DNA from 2 places in the Pseudomonas germanica genome. Region 2 is predicted to be linked to the other one. Evidence: predicted binding sites of a transcription regulator. Region 2 holds the regulator's gene; the other holds the start of a gene.
The links. Region 2 encodes sigma-54, which starts transcription at its own class of promoters, with help from an activator protein. Its sites were predicted from a motif close to ANTGGCATNNANNTTGCTNT; they were not measured.
Positions count from the first base shown of each region.

Region 1: glnK (P-II family nitrogen regulator) is a predicted target of sigma-54. The motif match lies at 3,967-3,986, and genes of this name have one in related genera.

Region 1 covers NZ_CP071586.1:6,689,192-6,705,221, reverse strand. The annotation lists gene J0G10_RS29875 (YifB family Mg chelatase-like AAA ATPase) at 1-1,298, opposite strand, end outside; gene J0G10_RS29870 (N-acetyltransferase) at 1,895-2,440, opposite strand; gene J0G10_RS29865 (BRO-N domain-containing protein) at 2,636-3,154, opposite strand; gene J0G10_RS29860 (accessory factor UbiK family protein) at 3,514-3,774, opposite strand; gene glnK (P-II family nitrogen regulator) at 4,188-4,526, shown strand; gene J0G10_RS29850 (ammonium transporter) at 4,565-5,902, shown strand; gene J0G10_RS29845 (secondary thiamine-phosphate synthase enzyme YjbQ) at 6,118-6,543, shown strand; gene sutA (transcriptional regulator SutA) at 6,646-6,972, shown strand; gene J0G10_RS29835 (HAD family hydrolase) at 7,163-7,870, opposite strand; gene xerC (tyrosine recombinase XerC) at 7,867-8,766, opposite strand; gene J0G10_RS29825 (DUF484 family protein) at 8,769-9,494, opposite strand; gene dapF (diaminopimelate epimerase) at 9,508-10,338, opposite strand; gene lysA (diaminopimelate decarboxylase) at 10,342-11,589, opposite strand; gene lptM (LPS translocon maturation chaperone LptM) at 11,599-11,772, opposite strand; gene cyaY (iron donor protein CyaY) at 12,090-12,422, shown strand; gene J0G10_RS29800 (DUF1289 domain-containing protein) at 12,427-12,651, shown strand; gene rnk (nucleoside diphosphate kinase regulator) at 12,780-13,190, shown strand; gene J0G10_RS29790 (class I adenylate cyclase) at 13,197-16,030, opposite strand, start outside.
Region 2 covers NZ_CP071586.1:1,272,806-1,288,835, reverse strand. The annotation lists gene lptC (LPS export ABC transporter periplasmic protein LptC) at 1-333, shown strand, start outside; gene lptA (lipopolysaccharide transport periplasmic protein LptA) at 320-865, shown strand; gene lptB (LPS export ABC transporter ATP-binding protein) at 865-1,590, shown strand; gene J0G10_RS05520 (RNA polymerase factor sigma-54) at 1,778-3,271, shown strand; gene hpf (ribosome hibernation-promoting factor, HPF/YfiA family) at 3,345-3,653, shown strand; gene ptsN (PTS IIA-like nitrogen regulatory protein PtsN) at 3,665-4,129, shown strand; gene rapZ (RNase adapter RapZ) at 4,132-4,989, shown strand; gene J0G10_RS05500 (HPr family phosphocarrier protein) at 5,005-5,280, shown strand; gene J0G10_RS05495 (ZIP family metal transporter) at 5,360-6,253, opposite strand; gene J0G10_RS05490 (superoxide dismutase) at 6,284-6,895, opposite strand; gene J0G10_RS05485 (hypothetical protein) at 6,897-7,337, opposite strand; gene J0G10_RS05480 (class II fumarate hydratase) at 7,365-8,741, opposite strand; gene J0G10_RS05475 (FagA protein) at 8,722-9,129, opposite strand; gene pmbA (metalloprotease PmbA) at 9,381-10,727, opposite strand; gene yjgA (ribosome biogenesis factor YjgA) at 10,836-11,360, shown strand; gene tldD (metalloprotease TldD) at 11,412-12,854, opposite strand; gene J0G10_RS05455 (carbon-nitrogen hydrolase family protein) at 12,859-13,719, opposite strand; gene J0G10_RS05450 (YhdP family protein) at 13,778-16,030, opposite strand, start outside.

The DNA.
Region 1 (16,030 bases), 1.3 Mb from region 2:
CCCGGCAGATCGAGAAACGCATTGGCACAGCCCTGACGCTTCTGCTGTCGTTCGCGAGCCTCGGCTACCAACGCCGCAGCGCTGGCGCTGTCCTCTCCCGGCTTCACCTGCGGGTTCAACGCCGTCGCTTCCCGCGCCACTGTCAGGTGCAAGTCGATCCGGTCCAGCAAAGGCCCCGACAGTTTGTTGCGATAGCGCTGCACCATGTCCGGCGTGCAGGAACACTTGCCACTCGGCTCGCCAAGATATCCACAGGGACACGGGTTCATCGCCGCCACCAACTGAAATCGCGCCGGGAAACGCACGCGATCCTTGGCCCGGGCAATCACGATATGCCCGGACTCCAGCGGCTCGCGCAGCACCTCCAGCACCTTGCGATCAAACTCCGGCAGCTCATCGAGAAACAGTACGCCGTGGTGGGCGAGGGTGATCTCGCCGGGTTGCGGTTTTGAGCTGCCCCCGACCAGTGCCGGGCCGGATGCGGAATGGTGCGGCTGGCGAAACGGCCGCTGTGGCCAATGGGTCAACGGCACGCCGCTGGCGACAGATTGAATCGCCGCAACCTCCAGCGCTTCACTCTCGGCCAGCGGCGGCAACAGTCCCGGTAATCGGCTGGCCAGCAATGTCTTACCCGTTCCCGGCGGCCCACTGAACAGCAGGTTATGGGCACCCGCAGCAGCAATCAGCAACGCCCGTTTCGCCGCCACTTGCCCCTGCACTTCATTCAAGTCGGGATAAGGCTTGCTGGCATGCATCAACCCGTCTGATACATAGGGCTCAACCGGCGTATGCCCATTGAAATGCGCCACCGCCTCCAGCAGATGATCCACCGCAAACACTTTCAACCCCGATGCCAGGCAGGCTTCCTCAGCATTCGCTCGCGGCACCACCAGCGCACGACCCGCCTTGCGCGCTGCCAGTGCGGCCGGCAACACCCCACGCACCGCTCGTACCGCGCCGGACAACGCCAACTCACCCAGACATTCCACATCATCCAGCGTCAGACACGGCACCTGCACACTCGCCGACAGAATCCCCAAGGCAATCGCCAGGTCAAACCGCCCGCCATCCTTGGGTAGATCCGCCGGCGCCAGATTCAAGGTGATCCGCCGCGCCGGAAACTGCAGCCCGGAATTGATGATCGCGCTGCGCACCCGATCCTTGCTCTCCTTCACCGCCGCCTCGGGCAGCCCGACCATGGTCAGCGACGGCAGACCGTTGGCCAGATGGACTTCGACGGTGACAGCGGGGGCTTCCACGCCAATCTGGGCGCGACTGTGGACGATGGAGAGGGACATGGTCGTTCCTTGAGCTGAATCGGGGAGCCGCTTCCTGCGGGTTTTTGAAGGGTAGTTGAGCCGGGTTTCAGTGCTGAAATAGAGGTTTACAAGACGTATCAAGACCCGATGGGCTGTCAGTGCTTGCCTGAATTGGAGCGTTGACTCTCGCTCGGCATTGACGGATCCTCCCGCTCGAGGACTGCAACTGCGCATTCGTTGGGACTGGGCACCAGTAAAAGCTCCCCCGCATTTTTGGCAGCAGAGAAAGCTGGTTTTTCTGAAGTAGTGACGACGGGCCAGCTCGTCGGATTCTGAACCCATGGTTGCAAAGCCAGGAGCTAAAGAATCGCTGCGACTACTCCTCCAAACACAAAAAAGGCGTCCTATGGACGCCTTTTTATTTTTGACTCAGGATCTTCTACCGGCCAGCGGGCCGCTTGGCTCAAGCTCTGGCCCACACGTAACAGCAACTTCAATAAATCGCCGTTGGTTGGCTGACATATCCCCAGCCAACCGGAGTGCTTCGAGATGTAGTTCAACAATCTGAAGAAGCTTTGCCTTTCGCTTTTTTGGGCTCATACGCACCTCGTACGATTGGGTTGTTGATTTCGATGTTATTGACCGTTCACAGAAATGACAAGCCGGTTGGTATGGTCGAATTCGAACCCCAGTTTCCGGTAGTAAAAAACAACATTCGGATCAGGATCCTGAATTTCGATTTCTTTACATCCTAGCGCTCGCGCATAGTGATCTGCGACAAGCAGAGCAATCGGCGCGATCCTGCCGCGAAGCGGGTGCGCCCTGTCCGGATGCCCTTCCAACAGAATAATCTTTAAGCAGATAGAGCTTGCGCGCGGGGTCGCATAGCACATGCCGCAAAGAATCTGTTTGAACCATATCGCCAAATCCAGACCTTTCGCATCTTTACTTTTCCAGTCTGCAACGTCATCCCAAGGGAAAATTGTTGGCCCCTCCCAGAGAAAGTATTGCTTTATCGCTGCTGGGGTAATTGGCTCAAACTTGACCGCTGCTGCATCAATATTTGGGATTCTCGGGGCAATGTTCTTTAGAAAGAATTTGTAGGCGATCTTTCGCGAGTTTGATCTGAATGTCTGGTTACGAAGATCCGTTGCTTTGCCTTTTCTTCTCATTGTTTTCATCTGTTTGGATCTGGTCGCAGAAGATAGCCAGCAGAGAGGGGGCAGCGAAATCAGACGTGGGGGACGCGTTTTGTAGGACGTTACTTCTGTGAGTGGAGGATTTCGGAGTAGGGGGGGCGAGTTAACGAAGACACAAGACAGGTCATTTCAGTGGTATCACTGAAATGACCGTTGGTGAGGTTGCAGCGCAAAAATTCAGATCAATTGCAGAGCCTTTCTCCACCATGAGTTCACAACCGTGCGGTTTGCTTGTTCTCGCTCCGTCACCATGTGTGGCACATCCTGCAACCGTATCCACGGCTGATTATTCCAATGCAACAAACTCAACGTCATGTCCGGCCAACTGAGCAAGCTGAGGTGTGGGCGTTCGCCTGTGCAGGGATGTTGGGCGTCGCGCAGGGTGGGGATGACCTGGTGGGTGAGCCATTCGCGCAGGGCTCGGTATTCGGGGCAGTAGTGGTAGACGAGGAGGGCGTAGATGCCGGACTCGCTGATCAGCAGAGTGTTTTCGATCTGGTTGTGGATCAGGGTTTTGCGGGTTTGGTATTGGTCGGGGTCGAGTTTTCGCAGCATGCGTTCGTTGAGGTAGATGTGCAGCAGGCGGCTCAGGTCTCGGGCGCAGAACCAGGGTTGGTTCTGGATGAGGAGGGCGTGGAGGGGGAGTTTGTGGCGGGTGAAGATGTGCGGGCTTAGATAAGTCTCTTCTTGATTCATGGAGCAGTTCCTCTTGCTTAAGGGGCTGCCCTCAATCGTCGCCAAACGATTGGGTGGCAGTTGTACGCGGGTTGGCGAACCGGAGCAAAAGGAACCCGGCAGACCCGAAGGTCTCCCACGCACAACCGCCATGAAACGATGTGGCGGTAAATGTAGCCGCCATCATGGTTGTCGTGCGCCTTAAGCTGTTCGGGTCGCCAAACCCGGTGCTGAACATTCAGCATCGGGTGAGCTTAGAAACCTGGGCTTTTCGGCGCAATCGGGCGGCGGTGGTGCAGGTTGTAGGACGTTGCCGGGATGGTTGAAGGGCTGGAGATCAAAAGATCGCAGCCTTCGGCAGCTCCTACAGGGGGCGCGGATTATTCAGCGGACGGCGTCAGCTTCGCTTCCATCTCGGCAACTTTGGCTTCGAGGCTTTCAAGTCGAGCGCGAGTACGCGCCAACACAACCATCTGACTATCAAATTCTTCACGGCTCACCAGGTCGAGTTTGCTGAACGCACTCTGCAGCAGCATCTTGAACTGGCTTTCGATTTCGGCTTTTGGCAGCGGGGTGTCGCCGTTGAACAGGCGGGAAGCGGTGCCGCTCAGGGCGTCGAGGAAGTCTTTGGGCGCGAGCATGGTGGATGTCCTGGAAACAATGGCCGGCAGTGTATCACGCAGTGTCTATAGTCAATCTCGTGGTCAGGGATGCACGCTTTTCGCGCAGGCGGACGGACGGCGACGCACCGTTGTTGTGCGTATCCGCTGTGCCTTCTGCACGGGATGGCTTGAGGCAGCGGCCAAGGGATTGAAATCAGGGGATTTTGGCGAGATGGCAAGGTTTCTGCTTAGTCACCTTCGACCCATGCACTGATGCAGTCGCTGTGACGAATGCAGTGCGGCAGACGGAGCGGGGAGTTTCGTCAGCAGCGGTTAGCTGGCGTCAGTCGGGCAGGTAAGGCCGACGATGCGTTACAAAGCCAGGCACTGCGCTTAGACTTGAGTCGGGTTTGTTTTCCTGGGGCAAGTCCACCAATTCGGGAGAGAGTTTCATGAAGCTAGTCACTGCCATCATCAAGCCGTTCAAGTTGGACGACGTGCGCGAGTCGCTGTCCGAAATCGGCGTGCAGGGCATTACCGTTACTGAAGTTAAAGGCTTCGGCCGGCAGAAGGGTCACACCGAGCTGTATCGCGGCGCGGAATATGTGGTCGATTTTCTGCCCAAGGTGAAAATCGACGTGGCCATCGACGACAAGGATCTGGATCGGGTTATCGAGGCGATAACCAAAGCGGCCAACACCGGCAAGATCGGTGACGGCAAGATCTTCGTGGTCAATCTGGAACAGGCGATCCGCATCCGTACCGGCGAAACCGATACCGACGCGATCTAAGCGCCGCCACAAACCCCAACGCCCCAGGAGAAAACAATATGACTCTGCGTAAATTCGCAGGGCTAGGAGCCCTGTTGTCCATCGTAATGCCAAGCCTTGCAATGGCGGCAGACGAAGTGGCGGCCCCGGTCCTCAATTCCGGCGACACTGCCTGGATGCTCACCTCGACAGCCCTCGTGCTGTTCATGACCATCCCCGGCCTGGCGCTGTTCTACGGCGGCATGGTTCGCTCGAAAAACATTCTTTCCGTGATGATGCAGTGCTTCGCCATTACCGGTCTGATCAGCATCCTGTGGGTCATTTATGGCTACAGCATTGCGTTCGACACCACCGGCATGGAGCAGGGCGTCGTCAACTTCAACTCGTTCTTCGGCGGCATGGGCAAGGCGTTCCTCGCCGGTGTCACGCCTTCGAGCCTGACCGGCCCAGCGGCTTTGTTCCCTGAGGCGGTGTTCATCACCTTCCAGATGACCTTCGCGATCATCACCCCGGCGCTGATCGTCGGTGCGTTCGCTGAGCGGATGAAGTTCTCCGCGATGCTGATCTTCATGGCTATCTGGTTCACCCTGGTTTATGCACCGATCGCGCACATGGTCTGGTCCGGCAACGGCGGCCTGATGTGGGACTGGGGCGTGCTCGACTTCGCCGGCGGCACCGTGGTGCACATCAACGCCGGTGTGGCTGGTCTGATTGCCTGCCTGGTATTGGGCAAGCGCAAAGGCTTCCCGACCACCCCGATGGCGCCGCACAACCTCGGTTACACCCTGATGGGCGCGGCGATGCTGTGGGTCGGCTGGTTCGGCTTCAACGCCGGCTCCGCTGCGGCGGCCAACGGCACTGCCGGCATGGCGATGCTGGTCACTCAGATTGCTACCGCTGCTGCGGCACTGGGCTGGATGTTTGCCGAGTGGGTCACCCACGGCAAGCCAAGCGCACTGGGTATCGCATCGGGTGTGGTTGCCGGTCTGGTAGCGATTACTCCGGCTGCTGGCACCGTGGGCCCGATGGGCGCACTGGTGATTGGTCTGGCCGCAGGCGTGGTGTGCTTCTTCTGCGCCACAACCCTGAAACGCAAACTCGGTTATGACGATTCCCTGGACGCGTTCGGCGTGCACGGTATCGGCGGTATCCTCGGCGCGATCCTCACCGGTGTGTTCGCTGCGCCGGCGCTGGGTGGCTTCGGCACCGTTACCGATATCGGTGCGCAAGTCTGGATTCAGGTCAAAGGCGTGGGCTTCACGGTGATCTACACCGCGATCGTCACCTTCATCATCCTCAAGGTCCTGGACGCCGTCATGGGTCTGCGTGTGACCGAGGAAGAAGAGTCGGTGGGCCTCGATCTGGCACAACACAACGAACGCGGCTACAACCTGTAAGTACGCGCACTAAAAAACTTGCCCGGTTCGCCGGGCATTTTTTTGTCTGGAATTTGTCGCAGAGAGAATAGCTGAAAGGATTTTTCGTACGGCTTTGGTCGTGTTTACGACGAGCGTTTTTCTGCGGCCAATGGCTTACATCATTGCAGGAATATTAGGGCCTTTGTTTTTTCCCAGAGCGCGCTAGAATGCGCCCCGAACGTGCGGAGAACTGTATGTGGCAACAGACTCTGATAACCCTGCGGGCGCGGCCCCGGGGCTTTCATCTGGTAACGGACGAGTTACTCGCCGGGCTGCCTGAACTCAGGCAGTGTCGGGTCGGTCTGTTGCATTTGTGGCTGCAGCATACCTCGGCGTCGTTGACCATCAACGAGAACGCCGATCCGGCGGTACGTCGCGACTTCGAACGATTTTTCAATCGTCTGATCCCACAAGGAACAGACGGCTATGAGCATAACGACGAAGGCCTGGACGACCTCCCGGCGCACTTCAAGGCCAGCGTGCTTGGCTGCCAGATCAGTCTGCCGGTTTCGGCAGGTCGCCTGGCACTGGGAACCTGGCAAGGCGTTTATCTGGGCGAGCACCGTGATCATGGCGGTGCCCGAAAAGTCCTCGCCACCTTGCACGGTGAAGGGGCGTAAACCGTTGGTCATCAATGGTTACTGATTTTTTAACGGCGACTTTCGACAGTTGCCAAAGCTGGTCTATAACTAATCTGCTTTTCGCAAGTCATGAGGTAGAACATGAGCGACGATGATCTGGAAAACGACGACCTCGAAGTAGGCGACGAAGACGAGGCCGAAGAAGGCCTGGAAGCAGCAGCGGAAGACGTTGCTGACGACGATGGCGGTGACGATACGCCGGCCCCGGCTGCCAAAGGCAAAGCCAAGGCTGCGGTGTCGGTTGACGAATTGCCGAGCATTGAAGCCAAGAACAAGGAACGCGACGCCCTGGCCAAGGCCATGGAAGAGTTCCTGTCGCGTGGCGGCAAGGTTCAGGAAGTGGAGGCCAACGTGGTCGCCGATCCTCCGAAAAAGCCGGACAACAAGTACGGCAGCCGCCCTATCTGAGGCGTGCCGCTGGCTTGCTGAAAAGGCCCGCCGTCGCTGCGGGCTTTTTCATGCCTGGAATAAAGCTATCGAAACGAATGCAATTCCCTGTGGGAGCGAGCCTGCTCGCGAAAGCGGTGGGTCAGTCAACATCAGTATTGAATGACAGAATGCCTTCGCGAGCAGGCTCGCTCCCACAGGGGGTAGTAGATCAGTTTGAGGTGGCATTCCAGCGCGCGAGTACGGCTGGCAGATCCGTGAGGCTACGGATTTCAGCATCCGGCAGACGATCCGCTTCCCAGACTTTCCCCGCCGGGTTGAACCAGATCGCCCGCAACCCGGCCTGCTGCGCGCCGGCAATGTCATCGCCCGGATGATCACCAATATGCACGGCAGTTTCGGCTGTAGCACCACCACGCTGCAACGCCTCATGAAACAACCGGGCATCCGGTTTGGCGATGCCGATGTCTTCCGCGCACAACGCAAACTTGAAGTAGTCCGCCAAACCCAGCCGACGCACATCGGCATTGCCATTGGTGACTACGCCAAGCGAGTAATGATTGGCGAGAATCTCCAGTACTGGTTCGACTTCAGGGAACACTTCGATCTGATGCCGAGCATGCAGAAACACTTCAAAACTCTTGTCCGCCAGCGTCGACGCCTCGTCATGGGCGTACCCGGCTTCTTCCAGTGCATGGAACAACACCCGCCGGCGCAGCGCGCTGATGCGATGTTTTAGCCCCGGCTCATTGGCCAGCACCCGCTCACGAATCCCCCACAAATGCTCCACCGGCACCGCACCCAGATTCGGCGCATGTTCGCTCAGCCATTCGCGCAATATCGCTTCGGCGCTGACGATCACCGGAGCGGTGTCCCACAAGGTGTCGTCAAGGTCGAAGGTGATCAACTGGATGCTCATGAATCATCGCCTTTCATGCGTTTGGCCCGGGGGTGGGCGCTGTCGTAGACCGCCGCCAGGTGCTGGAAGTCCAGGTGGGTGTAGATCTGCGTGGTCTTGATGTCCGAGTGGCCGAGCAATTCCTGCACCGCGCGCAGATCCTGCGAGGATTCGAGCAGGTGGCTGGCGAAGGAGTGGCGCAGCATGTGCGGGTGCAAGTTCTGCCCCAGTTCACGTTCGCCGGCCAGTTTCACTCGCACCTGAATCGCCCGTGGACCGAGGCGTCGGCCTTGCTGGCTGACGAATACGGCGTCGTCTGCGGGGTTGGTCATGGCCCGCAGAGGCAGCCATTGTTCGAGGGCTTCGCGGGCCTTTTTGCCCACCGGCAGCAGCCGGGTTTTACTGCCCTTGCCGAGGACTTGAACCATGCCATCGGCGAGGTCGAGTTGATCGAGATTGAGTCCGGTCAGTTCGGAAAGGCGCAGGCCGGAAGAATAGAACAACTCAAGAATCGCCTGATCGCGCCGCGCGAGAAAATCATCCTCGACCGCCCCTTCAAGCAGTTGCAGTGCGCGATCAGTATCGAGGGTTTTCGGCAGTCGGCGCTCGCCTTTTGGCGGTGCCAGACCCGTCGCCGGGTCGTGGTCGCAAAGACCTTCGCGATTCAGATAGTGATAGAGCCCGCGTACTGCCGAGAGCAGCCGCGCGAGGCTGCGCGAGGATTGCCCCTGCGCATGCAGACGGGCGATCAGGCTGCGCAGGCGCTGAATGTCCAGCGCCGCCCAGCTGCCGATGTTCTGTTTGACGCACCAGCCAAGGACTTTATCGAGGTCGCGGCGATAGGCCGAGAGCGTGTGCGGCGACACCTGTCGCTCACTGCGCAGGTGTTCGCAGTAAGCGTCCAGTTGCCGTTCCATGCTCAGCGTACCGAGCGCAGGGAGCTATTGACCCGTGGCAGCACACGGCCCATGACTTCGGCGATGTAGCTGAGGAACAGCGTGCCGACCGAACTCTTGTAGTGCTGCGGGTCACGGCTGGCGATCGCCAGAATGCCGTGGATGCCTTGATGGCTGACCGCGACGACGGCAGTGGAGCCGATCTGCTTGCGTTGTTCTTCGCCGAAGAGGAAGTCCAGTTCATGCTCACGCAGGCTGCCGCTGACGCTTTTGCCTTCGGTAAGCAAGCCGCCGATGGCGACTTGGGCGTCAGCGTGAGTGACCCAGCGACCGACCGGCGCCGGGTTGTCACCGAGCAGGATCAGGCTGACAAAGGGCACCTGAAAATCCTGGCGCAGGCTGTCTTCGACGCTGATCACCACGTCTTCGAGGCTGGCGGCGTCCATCAGGGACAGTATGAGACGGCGGGTCTTGTCGAACAGGCGATCGTTGTCGCGGGCGACGTCCATCAACTGCGAGAGGCGATGGCGCATCTCGATGTTACGGTCGCGCAGAAGGGTCATCTGCCGCTCGACCAGCGAAACGGTATCGCCACGCTGGTGGGGAATACGCAGGGCGGGCAGCAGTTCTTCGTGCTCGACGAAGAAGTCCGGATGAGCCTCGAGGTATGCGGCAACCGCTGCCGCCTCCAGGCTCTCGGACGCTGATTCGTCGGACTGTCGGGCGGGTACCTGAGGCTTATCGGTCATGGTTTCTGCTCACTCAAAGACGTACTTGTCCTTCGTATACACGCACTGCCGGACCGGTCATCAGCACCGGTTGGCCAGGGCCTGCCCATTCAATGGACAGGCGCCCGCCGGGCAGGTCGATCAATAGCGGCGAATCCATCCACCCCTGGCTGATCGCAGCGACAGCCGCTGCACAGGCGCCGGTACCGCAGGCTTGGGTTTCCCCGGCACCGCGTTCCCACACGCGCAACTGCGCACGGTTACGGTCGATGACCTGGAGAAAACCGACATTCACTCGCGCGGGGAAGCGCGGATGGTGTTCGATTTTCGGCCCCAGCTCATGCACCGGTGCACTGTTGATGTCCTGCACGCGCAACACGGCGTGCGGGTTGCCCATCGACACGGCGGCCAGTTCGACCGTGGTGCCGTCGACTTCCAGCTGATAGCTGGTCGCTTGCGCTGGCGCTTCGAACGGAATGTCCGCTGGCACCAGACGCGGGGCGCCCATGTTCACGCCGATCTGGCCGTCGTTACGCACGTCCAGTTCGATGATGCCGCCCTTGGTCTCGACGCGAATCTGCCGTTTGGCGGTCAGACGCTTGTCGAGCACGAAGCGTGCAAAGCAGCGCGCACCGTTGCCGCACTGCTCGACTTCCGAGCCATCGGAATTGAAGATCCGGTAACGGAAATCCACGTCCGGATTGCTCGGAGCCTCAACGATCAGCAACTGGTCGAAACCGATGCCGGTGTGGCGGTCGCCCCACTGCTTGGCGTGCTTTGGCTGAATATGCGCGTGCTGGCTGACCAGGTCGAGAACCATGAAGTCATTGCCCAAGCCGTGCATTTTAGTAAAACGCAGCAGCATGGGTTACTCCGGCAGCAGGCTTTCGCCGGCAAACAGCTCGGCCACGGTTTCGCGGCGGCGCACTTCAAAAACCTGAGCACCGTCTACCAACACTTCGGCAGCACGGCCACGGGTGTTGTAGTTGGAACTCATCACAAAACCGTAGGCACCGGCCGAATGCACGGCCAGCAGATCGCCTTCGGCCAGGGCCAATTCACGGTCCTTGGCGAGGAAGTCACCGGTTTCGCAGATCGGGCCGACGATGTCGTATTTGCGCGCAGCGGTGTCACGCGGTTTGACCGCGGTGACGTCCATCCACGCCTGATACAGCGCCGGGCGGATCAGGTCGTTCATCGCCGCGTCGACGATGGCGAAGTCTTTATGTTCGGTGTGCTTGAGGTACTCGACCTGCGTCAGCAGCACGCCGGCATTGGCGACGATGAAACGGCCCGGCTCGAACACCAGCGCCAGGTCACGTCCGTTCAAACGCTCGCGCACAGCCTTGATGTAGTCGGCAACCAATGGCGGCTCTTCATCGCGATAGCGCACGCCCAAACCACCACCGAGATCGATGTGGCGCAGGTGAATGCCGCAGTCGCCCAGACGGTCGACCAGATCCAGCAGGCGATCGAGCGCATCAAGGAACGGTGGCAGGGTGGTCAGTTGCGAACCGATGTGGCAGTCGACACCGACCACTTCCAGGTTCGGCAGATGCGCGGCGCGCACGTACACGTCTTCGGCGTCGGCGATGGCGATGCCGAACTTGTTCTCTTTGAGACCGGTAGAAATGTACGGGTGGGTGCCGGCATCGACGTCCGGGTTCACGCGCAGCGAAACCGGGGCGCGAACGCCCAGCTCGGCGGCGACCACTTGCAGGCGCTCCAGCTCGTCGGTGGATTCGACGTTGAAGCAGTGCACGCCGACTTCGAGGGCGCGACGCATGTCGTCACGGGTCTTGCCGACACCGGAGAAGACGATCTTGTCAGCGCTGCCGCCAGCGGCCAGAACGCGTTCCAGCTCGCCACGGGAAACGATGTCGAAACCGGCACCGAGACGGGCCAGGACATTCAGTACGCCGAGGTTGGAGTTGGCCTTGACCGCAAAGCAGACCAGGTGCGGCATGCCGGCCAAAGCATCGGCGTAAGCCAGATACTGAGCTTCGATATGCGCGCGCGAGTACACATAAGTAGGCGTACCGAAACGATCGGCGATGGCGGACAGCGCCACACCTTCCGCGAACAGTTCCCCGCCACGGTAGTTAAAAGCGTCCATGGCGATCCCTTATTGGTAAACGTCGTGCTTATGTGCTTTGGACGGTTGCTTCTGCGAAGACTGGGCTTGCTCGGCCGGGTCCTGATCGTCATCCGGCAGGTACAGCGGGCCTTTTTGACCACAGGCCGAAACGAGGCAGGCAACCGCGACGAGCGCAGCAAGGGAAGAGATCAGGCGCTTCATGGCGAAATCCTTGAAAATGCGTTAATTGCGCCGGAGTATACCGGCCACCCGGCGGCTTGCCTATGTGATGGCCTTCCCGTCCGGCGGGGCTTGCCCGTGAGCACTGGTAACCCTGTGTGAGCGAGCCTGCTCGCGATGGCGGTGTGTCAGGCAACAATAATGTTGAATGTGCCGGCCATTCGCGAGCAGGCTCGCTCCCACAGGGTTGGGTGTTCGATGCCCTGACCGGTGCTTGGTCGTTAATCTTTGCAATCGGCCGGCAGCGTCCGTATCTTTCGGCGCTTGAGCCTGATCAGACATTTTTTGAGGTTGCCGCAATGAGTTTGTCCGAAGCCCGTTTCCACGATCTGGTCGATGAAACCCAGGAAAAACTGGAAGACATCTTTGACGAGAGCGACCTGGACATCGATCTGGAAAGTTCGGCCGGTGTGCTGACCGTCAAGTTCGAAAACGGCTCGCAGCTGATCTTCAGCCGCCAGGAGCCGCTGCGTCAGCTGTGGCTGGCAGCGGTGTCCGGTGGTTTCCACTTCGATTACGACGAAGAAAGCGAGCGCTGGATGTGCGACAAGAGCGAAGAGCAACTGGGCGAAATGCTAGAGCGCATCGTCAAGCAGCAGGCTGGCGCTGAATTCGATTTCGAAGGTCTGTGATTCCGTGACTGACACCGCTCCCGTTCGTCCACCGAAGCCGCTGTACAGCAACATCAGCCCGGCCGTGCCTTCGCCGTGCAGCGGCGTTTGCCGATTGGATGAGCAGAAGGTCTGCCTCGGCTGCTTCCGCCATGTCGAAGACATTCGCGAATGGCGCTCGGCAGACGATGACCGGCGACGTGTGATTTGCGCGCAGGCGTCGCAGCGCAAACAGTGCGGCGGGGCGTGACTTGTATATTTTTTGAGCTGTGATAGTGTCCGAACACGCCTCAACCCATCGAGGCCTGGTGAAAACCCCGTCTTTTTTGGCGGGGTTTTGCTTTTTTTGTGTGCAGAAGAAAGGAGTCTGCCCGGATCATGACCGCACCTTCCATCACCCTTACCCGTCTGGACGTGCAACGTCTGGAGCGCCTGATCGACAGCCTGGATGACACGCTGCCGGGCGTGATTGCGCTGCAAACCGAGCTGGATCGCGCCGACACCGTGGTCGGTCACGATGAAGTGCCCGCCGATGTCGTGACGATGAATTCCCGTGTGCATTGCCGCGAAGAAGGCAGTGGCAAGGATTACCACCTGACGCTGGTCTATCCGAAGGACGCCAACGCCGATGAAGGCAAGATCTCGATCCTGGCTCCGGTCGGCAGCGCGTTGCTGGGCCTGAAAGTCGGTCAGCACATTGACTGGCCGGCACCCGGTGGCAAGACCCTCAAACTGACTTTGCTGGAAGTCGAATCGCAACCGGCCAACGGTGGCGCGTTTCCCGAGTAACCCGCCTCAGACCTGTTCGAGTGCCTCGTTCAGGGCGCGCTCCAGATCAGCCTTGTAGCGCAGATACAGATTGCTTGAACTCTGCCCGTCACCGAGCAGGCCCGAAAGGTCGAGGTCGGTGATGTAGCAGCGATAGCGTTCGCTCTCGCGGCGCTGCTCGACGATCTCCCGGGCGACCACGCTGAACAGCTGGTCGCCATGTTCCAGTTCGCTGAATTCCCGTTGATTGCAATACAGGGTGACCTGCACTTCGCCCGGTGCGGCTTTGCCGACGATCGCTTGCACGTCGTAGAACGGCTTGTTCACTGGCGTCTGCGGTGCCGGCCGCGCTTCGACCCGGCGCGCGCGCCCCGGACCTGAAGGCAATAGCTGGTAATACAAAGTGTCGAGACGGCCGTCGGGACCGGCGTCCATCGGCAGCACGGCTTCGCGGCGAAACAGAATCGATTGCAGGAAGCGCTGCAACGGCACCAACAGACTCTGCTCGTCGTGATAGGGCAAATGTTGCTGCCACAGCGCGTTGAACTCATCCAGCACGTACAGCTCGGCCTGCTGCTCGGTGATCCGATAGAATACTTGAATGCACTCCGGCTGGCCCATCGGCAGGATCAGTGCAAGGTCGTGATCTTCCAGTGCCATGGGATCCAGGTGCAGCGGACTGTAGCGCGGCTGTTCTTCGCCAAGGTAATCGAGCAGGGCCGGAAGGGTGGCAAGCGCCACATGGTTGACCTGGCCCGGCACCAATTCCAGCACGTGATAATGCTGCTGCACCTGAATCAGGTAGCGATGGTTCAACTCGCTGAGCAACAGGTTCTGCGCGGTGTCGATGATTTCTTCAACGCGACGGGCAATGAACTGCGCGCGGTTGTGGCAGAAGCAGCGCACCTTCAATGACGGCTGCAACGGCCCGCGCGGCAGGTTATTGAGGTAATCGCGTAGGCAGTCGAGCAGGGCATGCGGGCCGTCGAAGCGGTTGACCAGTACTTCGTTCCAGCTATTGAGCGTGACCTGATCCAGCGTCAGCACGAGGTTTTCGCGCACTCCGGCGTAACTCAGCGAGTCGGTACGCTCGGTGGTCATCAGGATATTGAGGTCGCGGTGATGCTTGAGCGGGTCGACGCCGACGTTGACCAGAATCAGCACTTCGCTTGGCACCGCTGCACGCAGCAACGGTTCTTCCGCGACGGTGGGCAAGGGCAGGGCGATGCACTGTTGCAGGCTGCCGAGCAGGTTGAACAGCTCGAACTCGCTCAGGTCGCTGGTGCCGGGATGCAGGGCCAGGCGGGTGCTGCTGTCGATCACGCCGTTGCGGTGGCACCAGGTCAGCAGCTCCAGTAACTCGCGGCTGCGCTTGATCGGTGCGAAGTGTTCCCACTCCAGTGCGGTCAGGCTGCCGTTATATAAGCCCCACTGGGTTTGTCCCGGTTCCTTCTTGTTGCGCGACTGCACCAGGGTCAGGGTGTCTTCGGCCAGATCCGGGGCGATGCCGGGGTTGATGAACTCGACCTTGTCGGCCTTGCGTTCGAAGGCTGCGTAGAGCCGGCGCCCCAGCACATTGAGATCGCGTTTATTGATCAGGCTGACGGTTTGTTCTGTGCGGGCGAACTGGGTCAGGAAGCGGTAGCTGTAGTTCAGCTCATTGACCAGTGCGCGACGCTCGGCGCTGACCTGGCGGACTTTCCACTGGCTGCGGCTGTCGAGCAGCGTCAGTTGTCGCTGATCCCAATGCCATTCGCTGGCCAGTCGTTCCAGCAACGTGCGTTGCCAGCTCTGGGTGCGGCTGTTGCCAGTGAGCTTGCGGTTGACCTTCAGGTACAACGCGCGACGAACCAGCTCCAGCCGTTCCGGCTCGTTGCGCGCGGTGAGGTATTCCTCGATACGCCGGTACACGACCATGTACGGATCCAGTTCATCCAGATCCAGCTGGTTGGCGAACACGGCTTTTTTGAAGCGCAGGCTCAGGCACTGCACCTGCGGGTGTTCGCTGGCGTAGACCTCGGTCAGCAGCAGCTTGAGCACCGATTTATAGGGTGACTCGATGCCCTTGAACAACTGCCACAATCCGGCGCCGATGAACTCGCCCGGCGGAATCCGCGCCAGATGACCAAGGTCGAGGGTTTCGTCGGCGCGGATAAAACGCTTGGACAGCAGGGTGTGGGTGTAAAGGTCGTAGGCGGTTTCTTCGTAAACCGGCACCAGCCACCAGATCGGTGTGCGCCCTGCCAGCCAGATTGCAGTGCGATAAAACTCGTCGAGCAGCAGATAGTGCTGAGTGCTGCCGCAGTTTTCCGAGCTGAGCTGGGTGTCGCGTTCGCCTTTGACGAAGCGCTCCGGGTCGATCAGGAAAAAATGCGCTTCGGCGCCCTGACTCGCCGCCCAGGCTTCCAGCAGCTGGCATTTTTTGCGCAGTTCGGCAAGCTCGCTTTCGTTCAAGTCCGGCGCGTGGCAGACCCACACGTCCATGTCACTCTGATCGGCTTGCGCCAGCGTACCAAGGCTGCCCATCAGGAACAGGCCGTGAATCGGTCGCGGCGGATTGCTGCCGTGACGCGGTTTGTACGAAAACGAACGAGTCAGACGCTGTGCTTCGGTCAGCACGTTGGCGTCGGGCTCGTAATTCGACAGGCCGGCCGGCGTGCTGCCCGACACGTAGCCCGGCAGCAGCGGGTGATTAACATGAAAGAACAGCGGCAACAGCGTCAGTACGCTTTGCTGGCGTGTCGACAGCCCTTCAAGGGCACGACCGAGGCGGCCTTCATTGAGTTTGAGAAAACGCGCGCGCAGCTGGCTGAGTACCTTGCGGTCGATGCCTTCGTCCAGGTCGGGGCGGATTTCGTGGG
Region 2 (16,030 bases):
ACGCTCGTGACCAAACCCGACCTGAACATGTATCGCGGAACAGAATTCCCGTGGCACGTGACCAGTGAGCGCGGTGAAGTGAACTCAGGCGGCACCGAAGTCGAACTGATCGATTCGGTACGCGTTGCGCGCACCGATGAAAAGAAGCGTGACATCCTGATCACTTCCACTCGCATGACCGTGTTCCCGCAGCAGGAATATGCGCAGACCGAGCAACCCGTTAGAATCGACGGCGCTGGCGGTGTATCGACTGGCGTTGGAATGAAAGCGTACCTGAAGGAAAGCAGGATACACCTGCTATCGAACGTAAGAGGACAGTATGAGGCTCGTTAAAACCCTCCCTATTTTGCTCAGTCTGGGCGCAGCACTGGGAAGCGTGAGCGCCTGGGCTCTGCCGAACGATCAGCAGCAACCTATCCGCATTCAGGCCGACGACGCCCAACTGGACGACAAGAACGGCATCGCCACCTATAAAGGTGATGTGATCATCACCCAAGGTTCGATGATCGTTAAAGGCAACACCGTCACCATGACTCGCGCCCCGAATGGAGATATCGACGTAGTGACCTCCGTGGGCAACCTGGCTTATTTCGAGCAGCTGCAAACCCAGGGCGACACCAAACCGGTTCAAGGCTACGGCGTGACGATTCAATACCACGCCCAGCAAAACCGCGTCGTGCTGATCGATAAGGCCAAGGTCGTCGACAAAGACGGCAACGTCACTCAGGGCGAGAAAATCGTCTACGACACCGTGAAGAAACTGGCCAGCGCTGGTCGTGCTACCGGCAGCAAGGTCACCGAGGCGCGTCCGCGCATCGACATGGTGATCCAGCCGAAGAAGAAAACCGACGAGAAAACCCAGTAATGGCAACTCTGAAAGCTCAGCACCTGGCCAAGGCCTATAAAAGCCGCCAGGTCGTGCGTGACGTCAGCCTGTCGATCGACAGCGGCCAGATCGTCGGCCTGCTCGGCCCGAACGGCGCCGGCAAGACCACGTGTTTCTACATGATCGTCGGCCTGGTACAGGCCGATCAGGGTCGCGTGCTGATCGACGATCTGGACGTCAGCCACCAGCCGATGCACGGTCGCGCCAAGGCCGGTATTGGCTATCTGCCGCAAGAGGCGTCGATCTTCCGCAAACTGTCGGTGGCCGACAACATCATGGCCATCCTCGAGACCCGTCAGGAGCTCGACAAGGCCGGCCGTCGCAAGGAGCTGGAAAGCCTGCTGCAGGAATTCCACATTAGCCACATCCGCGACAACCTTGGCATGAGCCTGTCCGGTGGTGAACGTCGCCGGGTGGAAATCGCTCGTGCATTGGCAACGGCACCGAAATTCATCCTGCTCGACGAACCGTTCGCCGGTGTCGATCCGATCTCGGTCGGCGACATCAAGCAGATCATCCACCACCTCAAGGCCAAGGGCATCGGTGTATTGATCACCGACCACAACGTCCGTGAGACGCTGGACATCTGCGAAACCGCTTACATCGTCAACGATGGTCAACTGATCGCCGAAGGCGATGCAGAAACCATCCTGGCCAACGATCTGGTCAAGGAAGTGTATCTGGGCCACGAGTTCCGCTTGTAAGCGTAACAGTGCCCGGTGCGCCGCCCGGGCGCTGTATCGATTCAAGCAGGAATTAATACGCTTTAATTGTTACAGCGCTCTAGGCAAACACTTCAGTTTCAGGCATATAATTTGCTTAAGTTTGGCGCCCCGGCGCCCTGTAGTGGATGGCGCATAGCGCCGGCGAATAAGGTGTTAAGCCCCTGCCATGAAACCATCGCTAGTCTTGAGAATGGGCCAGCAGCTGACGATGACACCGCAGCTGCAACAGGCCATCCGCCTGCTCCAATTGTCGACCCTGGATCTGCAACAGGAAATCCAGGAGGCTCTGGAATCCAATCCGATGCTCGAACGCCAGGAAGAAGGCGACGACTTCGACAATTCCGATCCCATGGCCGACAACGCCGAACAGAAGCCCAACACCGAGATCCAGGAACCCTCGTATCAGGAAACCGCGCCCACGGTGGACAACCTGGAGGAAGGTGACTGGAGCGAGCGTATCCCCAACGAACTTCCGGTCGACACCGCCTGGGAAGACGTCTACCAGACCAGCGCCAGCAGCCTGCCCAGCAGCGATGACGACGAATGGGACTTCACCACCCGCACGTCCGCCGGCGAGAGCCTGCAAAGCCACCTGCTGTGGCAACTGAACCTGGCACCGATGTCCGACACCGATCGCCTGATCGCCGTGACCCTGATCGATTGCATCAACAATCAGGGCTACCTGGACGAAACCCTCGAGGAAATCCTCGAGGCGTTCGATCCGGAACTCGACATCGAACTCGATGAAATCGAAGCCGTCCTGCACCGCATCCAGCAATTCGAACCGGCCGGTATCGGCGCGCGCAACCTTGGCGAATGCCTGCTGCTGCAATTGCGTCAGCTACCCGCCAAGACGCCGTGGCTGGCGGAAGCGAAACGTCTGGTCAGCGATTACATCGACCTGCTCGGCAGTCGCGACTACAGCCAGTTGATGCGGCGCATGAAGCTCAAGGAAGACGAGCTGCGCCAGGTCATCGAACTGGTGCAAAGCCTCAATCCGCGCCCTGGCTCGCAAATCGAATCCACTGAAGCCGAATACGTTGTCCCTGACGTCATCGTGCGCAAGGACAACGAGCGCTGGCTGGTCGAGCTGAATCAGGAATCGGTACCGCGCCTGCGCGTCAACGCCCAGTACGCCGGTTTCGTCCGTCGCGCCGACACCAGCGCCGACAACACCTTCATGCGCAATCAGTTGCAGGAAGCCCGCTGGTTCATCAAGAGCCTGCAGAGCCGCAACGAAACCCTGATGAAAGTAGCGACCCAGATCGTCGAGCATCAACGCGGTTTTCTGGAGTACGGCGACGAAGCCATGAAGCCGTTGGTTCTGCACGACATCGCTGAAGCGGTCGGCATGCACGAATCGACCATTTCCCGGGTGACCACACAGAAATTCATGCATACCCCGCGCGGTATTTATGAACTGAAATATTTTTTCTCCAGCCACGTCAGCACCTCCGAAGGCGGCGAATGCTCGTCCACGGCGATCCGCGCGATCATCAAAAAACTGGTTGCCGCGGAAAATCAGAAAAAGCCGTTGAGTGACAGCAAGATCGCTGGTTTACTGGAGGCACAAGGCATTCAGGTGGCTCGCCGCACCGTCGCCAAGTACCGCGAATCCCTCGGGATCGCGCCTTCGAGCGAACGCAAGCGGTTGATGTAAGCCACGTTACAGCGTTCCAGTGGCAGGCTATCCGGCCTGCCGCTTTATGCACTGGCAACGAAGGAGAAGCTGTATGCAAGTCAACATCAGTGGACACCAACTGGAAGTGACCCAACCTCTGCGTTCCTACATCGAGGAAAAACTCCAACGACTGGAGCGCCATTTCGACAAGATCACCAACGTGCAAGTCACGATGTGCGTCGAAAAGCTGAAGCAGAAAATCGAAGCCACCTTGCATATACCCGGCAGCGAAGTGGTCGCCAACGCGGAACATACCGATATGTACGCGGCGATCGACGCCTTGACCGACAAGCTGGATAAACAACTCAAAAAGCATAAGGAAAAGACCCAGAGCCTGCTCCAGGGCGCTACCGGTCGATAACCCCCCACCCCATGATCCGACTTGAAAGTATCCTGACCCCCGGCCGTTCCCTCGTGAACGTGCCGGGCGGCAGTAAAAAGAAAGCCCTCGAACAAATTGCCAACCTGATCGCCCGCGAAGTGGCGGATCTGGAGATGCAAGATGTCTTCGAGGCGTTGATTGCCCGTGAAAAACTCGGTTCCACCGGTTTTGGTAACGGCATCGCCATTCCCCATTGCCGCCTCAAGGGTTGCACTGCACCGATCAGTGCGCTGATGCACCTTGATGCTCCGATTGATTTCGACGCCATTGACGGCGCACCGGTTGACCTGCTGTTTGTTTTGCTGGTCCCGGAGGCTGCCACCGATGCGCACCTGGAGCTGCTGCGCCAGATCGCAAGCATGCTCGATCGCAAGGAAGTGCGTGAAAAACTGCGCAGCGCTCCAAGCAATGAAGCCTTGTATCAGGTTGTCCTGGACGAGCAGAACGGGCACTAATCATGCGCTTGATCATCGTCAGCGGCCGTTCCGGCTCGGGTAAAAGTACGGCTCTGGATGTCCTTGAGGACAACGGCTATTACTGCATCGACAACCTGCCCGCAGGTTTGCTGCCGGAACTGGCCGAACGCGCGCTGATTCACACGGAACTGGCGCAGCCGCTGGTAGCCGTGTCCATCGATGCGCGCAACCTGCCGAGCCACCTGACACGCTTTCCCGAACTGCTTGAAGATGTCCGGGCCAAACACATCCAATGCGACGTCCTGTATCTGGACGCCGACGAAGAAACCCTGCTCAAGCGTTTCTCCGAAACCCGCCGTCGTCACCCGCTGAGCAACGCCAACCGCTCACTGGCCGAGGCGATCCAGGATGAAACCGCCCTGCTCGGCCCGATTGCCGACCTCGCCGACCTGAAGATCAACACCACCAATCTGAACCTGTACCAGTTGCGCGACTCCATCAAGCTGCGTCTGCTGAACCAACCGGAGCCGGGGACCGCATTTCTGGTCGAGTCCTTCGGCTTCAAGCGCGGCATGCCGGTGGATGCGGATCTGGTGTTCGATGTGCGCTGCCTGCCCAATCCGTACTGGAAGCCGGAACTGCGCGCGCAATCGGGTCTCGATGCGCCGGTGGCTGAATACCTGGCGGCACAGCCGGAGGTCGAAGAAATGTTTCAGGACATCTTCACCTACCTGCACAAGTGGCTGCCGCGCTTCGCCGCGAGCAACCGCGCTTACGTCACCATTGCCATTGGCTGCACCGGCGGGCATCACCGCTCCGTCTACCTGACCGAACGTCTGGGTCAGGCCCTGCAGAAAACCCTGAAGAACGTCCAGGTTCGCCACCGCGACCTCACTTAAAGGATTCACACCGCGATGCCTGCTCTGGAAATCGAAATCATCAACAAGCTGGGCCTGCATGCCCGCGCATCGGCCAAGTTTGTTGGAGTGGCCGGGCAGTATCCGGATTGCACGATCAGAGTGGGTCGTACACCAGAGACCACGGTTGATGGCAAAAGCATCATGGCGATGATGATGCTGGCGGCTGGCAAGGGCACCAAGATCTATCTGAGTACCGAAGGGCATCAGGAACAGGAAGCGCTGGATGCGCTGGTGGCGTTGATCAACAACTACTTCGACGAAGGCGGCTGACAGCCAAAATCAAAAAGTCGCAGCCCATGTCGCACCAATCCCCTCGTAGGAGCTGCCGCAGGCTGCGATCTTTTGATCTTCAACCCAACGCCGTATCCATCACCATCATCAGACAAAACCCGATCAACAGACCAAGACTGGCCAGTTTGTCATGACCATTGCGTCGCGACTCGGGAATCACTTCGTGCGTCACCACCAGCAACATCGCCCCCGCAGCCAATGCCAGACCTAACGGCAACAACACCTGCGCCAGACTGACCAGCCAGGCACACAACAGCGCAAACACCGGTTCGACCAGACCTGACGCCGCGCCGATCAGAAACGCCCTGACCCGCGACATCCCCGCCCCGGCCAACACCAGCGCAATCACCAGACCTTCCGGGACATCCTGCAAAGCGATACCCATGGCCAGGCTGTCCGCATCCGGCATGCCGCCGCCAGCAGAAACGCCAACGGCCATGCCTTCAGGGATGTTATGGGCAATGATGGCGAACACGAACAGCCAGATCCGTGGCGGAATCACCGGATGCTCGACGGTGCCGACGAGCATTTCCGGGGACGCGCCGGAAACCTTGCGATCGACCAGATACAGCCCGAACGCCCCCAGCATGATGCCTAAGCAGATCAGGCCGCTGGCGCCCCACGGTGTCAGTCCGAGGTTTTCGGCGGCAGCAATGCCCGGCACGATCAGCGAAAACGCCGTCGCCGCGAGCATCACCCCGGCACCAAAACCCAGCAACGTATCACTGAGTGTCTGCGGCATCCGCCGAATCACCAGCACTGGCACAGCTCCGAGCGCCGTGCCGAGGGCGCAGATCGCGCCGCCCTGCAACGCCCGCAACAGCCTCGGTTCCAGATTCAGCCATTCCAGTCCGTGGGCGACCAGCAAAGTCATGCCCGCCAACAGCAACAGCGATCCTACTGCGTAACGAAACATACGCCCACTTCCGATCGCCAGTGTTTCAGTGCCCATAGTCAGCCTTGGATTGTTTTTATAGAAGACTTAAACCAGCGCAGCCTGATAACGCGCAGCGACTTCAGGCCAATTGATCACGTTGTAAAAAGCGTTGATGTATTCCGGCCGACGGTTCTGATACCGCAGGTAGTAGGCGTGCTCCCAGACATCGAGTCCGAGAATCGGCGTATTGCCATTCATCAACGGACTGTCCTGGTTGCCGCTGCTTTCCACCACCAGTTTTTTCTCCGGGGTCACGCTCAGCCAGGCCCAGCCGCTACCGAAGCGGGTTAGCGCGGCTTTGGTGAAGGCTTCCTTGAAACTGTCGAGGCCGCCCAATTGCTCATCGATGGCCTTGGCCAGCGCACCGTCGGGTTTGCCGCCACCGTTGGGTACCATGACCTCCCAGAACAATGAGTGGTTGGCGTGACCGCCGCCCTGATTGATCACCGCCGCACGCAGTTTTTCCGGCAATTGCTGAACACTGGCGACGAGTTTTTCCACCGGCCACTCGGCGTATTCAGTGCCTTCAACGGCGGCGTTGAGGTTGTTGATGTAGGTCTGGTGATGCTTGGTGTAGTGGATCTCCATAGTCTGCGCATCGATGTGCGGTTCGAGCGCGTCGTAGGCGTAAGGCAAAACAGGCAAGGTAAAAGCCATTTCAATGGACTCCATGGTGATGGGGGGCAGGCGCGCGGCGCGCATTGCCGGTATCCGGATGCAGCAGGCGTTGGGTGCGCGGGTATTCACCGTGCTCGCTGATGAAATTCAACAGCTCGACGTAAGTCTTGCTGCTCTGGCGCAGCGCTGCTTCACGCAAGGCCAGGCGCTGACGTTCGTCCTGCATGGTCTGCAACAAGCGTTGATGGATGGCGCAGAGGTATTCGGCGCTCTCCTCCGGCTGATTCAGGCGCAAGTGCAGATCGGCCAGGTTGTGGTGGGAGATGACGCAAGCCGCCACCGCCTCGTCGGCATCCGCCCAGCGTTCGAACAACACTTGCGCCAGGGCCAGGGCTTGCAGGTAAGCCTCACGGGCGTCGATCAGTTCGCCGAGCATGAAGCAGCGATTGGCCCGTTCGATCGTGCGTTTCCAGTGCTCCATGGTGAGCCTCCAAAGCGGTTGCGGGGTTTACACGCCGCCGGCGGTGAGTTTCTCGGGGTTGAGCAACTCTTCCAGTTGGCTGCGCGACAGGTCGGTGTGTTCCAGGGCGACGTCGATCACCGCACGGCCTTCCTTGTAGGCCTGCTTGGCGATTTCGGCGGCTTTCTGGTAACCGATGATCGGGTTGAGCGCGGTCACCAGAATCGGGTTGCGCGACAACGCTTCTTTAAGGCGCGACTCGTTCACCTTGAAGCTGGCGATGGCTTTGTCGCCGAGCAAGCGGCTGGAATTGGCCAGCAGCTCGATGCTGCTCAGTAGGTTCTGCGCGATGATCGGCAGCATCACATTCAGTTCGAAATTGCCCGACTGACCGGCGATGGTAATCACCGAGTCGTTGCCGATCACTTGCGCGGCGACCATGGCGGTGGCTTCCGGGATCACCGGATTGACCTTGCCCGGCATGATCGACGAACCCGGTTGCAGGGCTTCCAGTTCGATTTCGCCGAGGCCGGCGAGCGGGCCGGAGTTCATCCAGCGCAGGTCGTTGGCGATTTTCATCAGCGACACCGCAGTGGCCTTGAGCTGGCCGGAGACGGCGACGGCGGTGTCCTGCGAGCCGATCAGCGCGAACAGATCCTTGCCCGGGGTGAATTCCACGTCGGTCAATTGACTCAACTGGCGGCTGAAACGTGCGGCGAATTCAGGATGCGCGTTGATCCCGGTGCCGACCGCCGTGCCGCCCTGCGCTAGGGATTGCAGGCTTGGCAGCAAATCCTGCAGATGACTGATGTTGGCCTTGAGCTGCTGCGCCCAACCGTTCAGTACCTGGCTCATGCGCACCGGCATCGCGTCCATCAAATGCGTGCGACCGGTTTTGACGTGGTGATGCACTTGCGCAGCTTTTTGCTCGATCACTTGCACCAGGTGCAGCAGCGCCGGCAGCAGTTGTTCGTGCAGGGCCAGCGCAGCACTGACGTGGATGGTGGTCGGGATGATGTCGTTGCTGCTTTGCCCGCAGTTGACGTGATCGTTGGCGTTGACCGGCTCGCCGAGCAGACGGCTGGCCAGGGTGGCGATCACTTCGTTGGCGTTCATGTTGGAACTGGTGCCGGAACCGGTCTGGAAGATGTCCACCGGGAAATGCTGCATGAAGTCGCCTTCGAGCAGACCTTGCGCGGCGTCGCTGATGGCTTTGCCCTGGGCGGCGCTGATCTGGTTGAGTTCAACGTTGGCGCGGGCGGCGGCGGCTTTGGCGAGGATCAGCGCGCGGATGAATTGCGTCGGCATCGGTTTGCCGCTAATCGGGAAGTTATCCACCGCGCGCTGGGTTTGCGCGCCGTAGAGAGCGCCCACCGGCACCTGCAGTTCGCCCATGCTGTCGCGCTCAATACGTGTCTTGGTCATCTGAAAATCCTTGCACCAGTTCAATAAGAGGAATCGAGGGCAGCAGTTCGCACGTGGCGAGCTGCCAGGTGTAGCGTTGCCAACGTTGGAGCCGGCATTTGCACAGGGACAGGCGCTCCATTTCACGCAGCGGACGCCAAGCTTGATCGAGACAGAAGCTGCGCCAGTGCCACGGCAAGGCGATATCGGTGGCCGTGTCGAGCAGCAGACGGAAGGAGGTTTCAGCGATGGTCCAGGGAGAAGTTGCCGTACAACAGGCCAGATACCGGCCTTCGGCCAGATAGTGTTCGATCAGGCGCGGTTCGTCGGGATCCATCGCGCAACGGATCTGGCGACTCATCCAGCGCCAGCTTTCGAGGTACGGCTGCTCGTGCAAGGCAGAACTCATGATCCGGGGCTCATCCGATAATGAGATTTATTATTAGATGATAATGAGAACCAAAACAAGAGTGCCGAGCGATGCAGATTTCAGGGTGCGAGCGAGCCTGCTCGCGAAGGCGTCCTGTCAGTCACCACTGCGGTCGGCCGTGAAATCGCTTTCGCGAGCAGGCTCGCTCCCACATTGGTTTTATATGGAGCCAATAAAAAAGGCGCGCCACCCGATGAGGTGGCGCGCCTTTTGTGTGTGACGGCCGGGGTTTAGCTGCCCGCGACGGTCATCCGCTCGATCAACACCGAACCGGTGCGAATGTTGCTGCGCAGCTCCAGATCATTACCGACCGCGACGATCTGCTTGAACATGTCGCGCATATTGCCGGCGATGGTCACTTCCTGCACGGCGAACTGAATTTCACCGTTCTCGACCCAGAAACCCGCCGCCCCGCGCGAATAGTCGCCGGTGACCATGTTCAAGCCATGGCCCATCAATTCAGTGACCAGCAAGCCACGGCCCATGCGCTTCAACAGTGCAGCCTGGTCTTCATCGCCATGGGTGACGAACAGGTTGTGTACGCCGCCTGCGTTGGCCGTGCTCGGCATACCGAGTTTACGTCCGGAGTACGTGCCGAGGATGTACGACACCAACTCGCCCTTTTCGACGAACGGTTTGGCATACGTCGCCAGACCATCACCGTCGTAGGAAGCACTGCCCATCGCGCGCATCAGGTGCGGACGCTCATCGATGGTCAGCCATTCCGGGAACAGCTTCTGCCCCAGAGTGCCTTCAAGGAAGGACGACTTGCGATACAGGCTGCCGCCGGACACCGCCGAGAGGAAACTGCCAAACAGACCACCCGCCAGTTCTGCGGAAAACAGCACCGGCACTTCGCAAGTCGGCACCGGACGCGCGCCCAGACGGCTCGCCGCCCGTTGCGCAGCACGCTGGCCGATGCTTACCGGATCCGCGAGCAAAGTGCCCTGACGGTTTACGTCATACCAGTAATCGCGCTGCATCTGGCCATCGGCCTCGGCAATCATCACGCAACTCAGGCTGTGCCGCGTCGATGCGTAGCCACCAATGAATCCGTGGCTGTTGCCGTACACGCGGCAGCCCTGATGAGTGCTGAGCGTGGTGCCGTCGGCGTTCTTGATCCGCGCATCGGCGTCGAATGCCGCCGCTTCACAGAGCAAGGCCTTCTCGATGGCCTGCTCCGGGGTGATATCCCACTCGTGGAACAGGTCAAAATCGTGTTGTTCCTTGGCCATCAACGCCGCATCAGCCAGGCCCGAGGCTTCGTCTTCGGAAGTGTGTTTGGCGATTGCCAGTGCGGCAGCGACGGTTTCGCGAATCGCGTCAGGCCCGGTGGCGGACGTGCTGGCCGAGCCCTTGCGCTGGCCCACATACAACGTGATGCCAAAACCCTGATCGCGGTTGAATTCGACCGTTTCGACTTCGCGCTGACGCACCGACGTCGACAGTCCCTGCTCCAGCGACACCGCGACTTCACAGGCACTGGCGCCCTGACGCTTGGCTTCGGCGATGATCTGCTCGACTTGTTCCTGCAGTGCCGGCAATGCCTGCGGGCCGACGCTTTGAACTGCACTCATGCTCATCTCCACTCAAATTCTGCTTTCGGCTGGGGTCATCGAGCGACCGGGCCGGACAAGCGGCCCCCGACTGGTTATCATGGCGGCGTTTCTTTGCGGACTGCCACCATGGTTGATTCTTACGACGACTCCCTCGATACGGGAGAAAAAAGCAAATCTCAGGTCAAACGCGAGCTGCATGCTCTGGTTGACCTCGGCGAGCGCCTGACAACACTCAAGCCAGACTTGATCGCAAAACTGCCGCTGACCGACGCCATGCGCCGGGCTTTGGCCGATGCGCCCAAGCACACCGCGAACATCGCGCGTAAACGGCACCTGCAGTTCATCGGCAAACTGATGCGCGATCAGGACACTGACGCGATTCTGACCTTGCTCGATCAACTTGATGCCTCCACTCGCCAGTACAACGAGCGTTTCCACAATCTCGAACGCTGGCGTGATCGCCTGATCGCGGGCGACGATGCCGTGCTGGAAAAATTCGTCGTCGAGTATCCGGACGCCGATCGCCAGCAACTGCGTTCCCTGATCCGTCAGGCTCAGCATGAGGTTGCGCAAAACAAACCTCCTGCTTCCAGCCGCAAGATCTTCAAGTACATCCGTGAGCTGGACGAAACTCAACGCGGTCTGCGTTGATATTCGCCACCGGGTGGCCGCCCTGCGCGCCACCCGAAGCTCCACCTCTTCTTATGCGCCCGTGCCACCCACGGTGATCGCATCGATCTTCAACGTCGGCTGACCGACGCCTACCGGCACCGACTGCCCATCCTTGCCGCACGTGCCCACACCGCTGTCCAGCGCCAGATCGTTACCGACCATCGACACCCGGCTCATCGCCTCGGGGCCGTTGCCGATCAACGTCGCGCCTTTGACCGGCGCAGTGATCTTGCCGTCTTCGATCAGATACGCCTCACTGGTGGAGAACACGAACTTGCCGCTGGTGATGTCGACCTGACCACCGCCGAGGTTGGCGCAGTAAATGCCCTTCTTCACCGAAGCAATGATTTCCGCCGGATCGCTTTCGCCGCCGAGCATGTAGGTGTTGGTCATTCGCGGCATCGGCAGATGCGCATAGGACTCCCGGCGCCCGTTGCCGGTGCGAGCCACGCCCATCAGGCGCGCGTTGAGTTTGTCCTGCATGTAGCCTTTGAGTACGCCATTTTCGATCAGCGTGGTGCACTCGGTCGGCGTGCCCTCGTCGTCAACGCTCAGCGAACCGCGACGGCCGCTCAAGGTGCCGTCATCGACGATGGTGCAGAGTTTCGACGCAACCATTTCACCCATGCGACCGCTGTACGCCGAGCTGCCCTTGCGGTTGAAATCGCCTTCCAGACCGTGGCCGACCGCTTCGTGCAACAGCACACCGGACCAGCCCGAACCCAACACCACCGGCAACGTACCGGCCGGCGCCGGAATCGCTTCCAGATTCACCAGCGCCTGGCGCAACGCTTCACGGGCATAGCCCATGGCGCGGTCTTCGGCAAGGAAATAACGGTAATCGGTACGCCCGCCGCCGCCATGCCCGCCACGCTCGCGACGGCCATTCTGCTCAACGATCACGCTGACATTGAATCGCACCAGCGGCCGTACATCCGCCGCCAGCCCGCCGTCGGTGGAGGCCACCAGAATCCGCTCCCAGACCCCTGCCATGCTCACACTGACCTGCTGGATACGCGGGTCGAGCGCGCGGGTGGCGACATCGATGCGCTTGAGCAGCTCGACTTTCTCGGCGCGGCTCAACACTTCCAGCGGGTTATCCGGCGCGTATAAGTGTGCAACATCTTGAGTGGTAAACGCCTGGACTGTGCCGTTCTGCCCGGCCCGGGAGATCGACCGCGCCGCGCGGGCGGCTGCGCCGAGGGCTTCGAGGGTGATCGCGTTGCTGTAGGCGAAACCGGTTTTCTCACCGGACTGCGCGCGTACGCCGACACCCTGATCAAGGTTGAAGCTGCCTTCCTTGACGATGCCGTCTTCCAGCGCCCAGGACTCGGAAATCTGCCCTTGGAAATACAGATCCGCCGCATCGATGCCGGGGCCGGCCAGATCGCCGAGCACGCCTTGCAGACTCTCGATCGTCACGCCGCCGGGCGCCAACAGGTGATCACTGACTGAGGACAACAACTCGCTCATAGGTTTACGCCTTAAATTCGTGTTCTGAGGCAGGCCGCTGTGCGCCCTGCGAGAAAAACCGCCGATGACGCGTCACCGGCATTCGCGCCCTGATGGACGCTTGTTCATTGCTATCGCGCTCGGCCAACAACACCGCTTCGCCTTGATCCTGACTCGCCAGCACACGGCCCCACGGATCGATAATCGCCGCATGGCCGAAGGTTTCTCGCGGCCCCGGATGGGTTCCGCCTTGTGCTGCGGCAAGCACATAACACTGTGTCTCGATGGCGCGTGCGCGAATCAGCACATCCCAATGCGCTGCGCCGGTCACCGCAGTAAAAGCTGACGGTGCGGTAATCAACTCTGCACCGGCGGCACGTAATTCGCTGTACAGCTCGGGAAAGCGCAAGTCATAACACACGGTCAGACCGACTCGCCCCACGGGCGTATCGGCAACGACAACGCCACTGCCATAAGCATAGTCATCGGATTCGCGATAACGGCCGCGATTGTCCGCCACATCGACATCGAACAGATGCAACTTGTCATAGCGTGCAACGACTTCGCCCTGTTCATCGACCAGCAGCGAGCAGGCATTGGCTTTGGCCGTCGGCTGATCCACTGGAGGCAAGGGCAAAGTACCGGCCACTATCCATAACTTGAGGTCGCGGGCGGTCTGTTTCAACCACGGCAGGATCGGTCCTTCGCCCAATGCTTCGGCACGGCCGATGTCAGCGACGTCGCGACGGCCCATGGCGGCGAAGTTTTCCGGCAGCACCGCCAGCTTCGCGCCACCGGCCGCTGCCTGTTCGAGCAGGCGCCGGGCCTGAGCCAGATTGGCCAGCACGTCGCTCTGGCTGACCATTTGAATCACCGCTAAAGACATGGCGAACTCCGCAAGAGATATGCGGCCATGCTACTCCATCGGTTCAGTGGCTGGCTGTTCAAAAAGGCTTGTCGAAGGTGATTTTCGGCTCTTTCCATGGGCCTTTGACGGTGTATTTCACACTGGCAAAGCGCGCCACACGGTCACCGATCAGTTTGTCGATCAGGAACAACGCGCCGCCGACCGCCGGTGCGCCAACGATCAACGCGGCAATCGGCAGGTTGTTGGTCACCGGCAAGGTCACCAGCAACTTGGCATCGACCTTGTCGCCGACCAGGTCCAGCGTACCGTCCAGCTCAAGGTTGCTCGAAGGACCGGTCAGGCGAATCGGCTCACGGGTGACATACACACCATTGTTCGCCACCAACAGGCCTTTGACCCGGTCGTAGCTCAAGCCTTTGCCGAACAGATCGGAGAAGTCCAGACGCAGACGCCGGCCGATGGAGTTGAAGTTAAGCAGGCCAAATACTCGCAACGCCTGCGCGCCGCCCTCTACTTCAACAAACTGACCTTTGTTCAACGACGCATCGAGCGTGCCGGAGAAGCGCTTGGTCGCCAGCCAGGCCGGCGAGCCCGGCCAACGGCCGTCGACGTCCATATGAAATTCTTCGCTGGTCACGCTCGGCGCAAAGCCCCAGCCCTTGAGCACATCGGCGAGGTTCTTGCCGCCAATCCGGCCCTTGAACCAGCTATTGGTCGCCCCGGGCGCACCCTCCCAGCCGCCATTGCCCTGCAACAGGATGCCTTTGAGGCCCATGTCGAGATTATTCAGGGCGATGCCCTTGGCGGTTGGTCGCACTTTCAAAGACCAGCCACCGACCAGATCCGGCCCCAGAAACAGTTGATTGATCGTGATATCCAGCGCTGGAATCTTCGTCGGATCCACCGAAACCAAAGGGTCCGGCGAATTCTCGTCAGCCTGCACCGTCGGGTCCGGCGCCGGCAGCTTCACGTATTGCAGATTGACCGCAATCGGCACGGCTTTGGCATCCGGCAGGTTCGCCGAGCCTTTGGCCTGCTGGCTATCGAGGGACAGATTCCACGCGCCCGGCTTGCGATTGACCTGAACCGACGCCTGATCCAGCGTGGTCCCGAATGCCGTGAGCTTACCGACCTTGAAATCAGCACTGTTGAGCAATTGCTTGGCGCTGCCGCCCGGATCCTGCCCGGCGTATTTGTTCACCAGATCCTGCCACGGCGCGACGTCCAGTTCCGAGAGCACGCCGCGAATCCGCAAGCCTTTGGCGCCCGGCAGCACCGCTTCGCCGGCACCGAGGAACAATTCACCCCGGCCCTCGGCAAAATTGCTCGGCGGTGCCGCGAAGGTGAAATTGGCCAGTTGGTCGTAGTTGAACCAATAACGCCGCTCCTGCCCCTGCAAGGTCATGCGGAACACGGTATCGCGTCCGACATCTGCCGCCATACCGAACGGTGCCGGCAGATCCACCGCCACACCCTTCATGCTGGAGCTGACCATCAACTGGCTGTCGGCGCCGTCCAGATTCAATTGCAACTGATAAGGAATGGTTCCGGAGACCGGCAGTGGTTGTGTCACGCCCAGCCAGTCGGTGAGTTTCTTCACTTCGACCTGACCGGATGCGGCGACCCGGGTCTTGAGCTTGCCGGGGCTGCCATCGGCGAAGATCTGTGCGGTTACCGGTTTGTCGAACGCCCGCGCGGCGATGTTCTGCCCGCTGAGTCCTTTGGCGCTGTCGAAACGGAAATCGCCTTTGAGTTGCGTCAGCTCCAGCTTTGGCTCGGCGAGTTTCAGGCGCGCATTGGCGGTTTTGAAGTCGACCAGAATCTTCGGCAGATCGCCGCCCTTGTCCAGCGGGATGTCCAGTTTGAGCTTGCCTTGCAGATCCCCCGCCCCTTCCCATCCGGCAAAGGTTTCACCGGTGCCGATCGGTGCGTCCTGAAGAATTTTCAGACCATCACCGAGGCCGCCGGCAAACCCGCCATCGAGATACATGTGCGTATGTTGTCCGGCCGGCACATGGGGAATATTGACGAAGACATCGCTGACCTGAGTGTCGAGCAACTGGCCCTTGTCAGCCCAGATCCGCACACCGCTGTCTTCGATAAACACATCGCCACTGACCTTGCTTACGTGCGGCCAGCCCGGCTGGAAGGCCAGTTCAGCGTCGTGCACTTTGAAGAACAGGCTGATGCTGCGGTCGGCCTCCCCGGCATTTTTGCTCAGCGATCCCTGATACTGGAAGAAACCCTGGTCGACCGCACCTTTGAGAATGGCCGTACGCAGCCACTCGTCGAGTGCTGGACTAAGCACTTCGGGGAGATATTTGGCGGT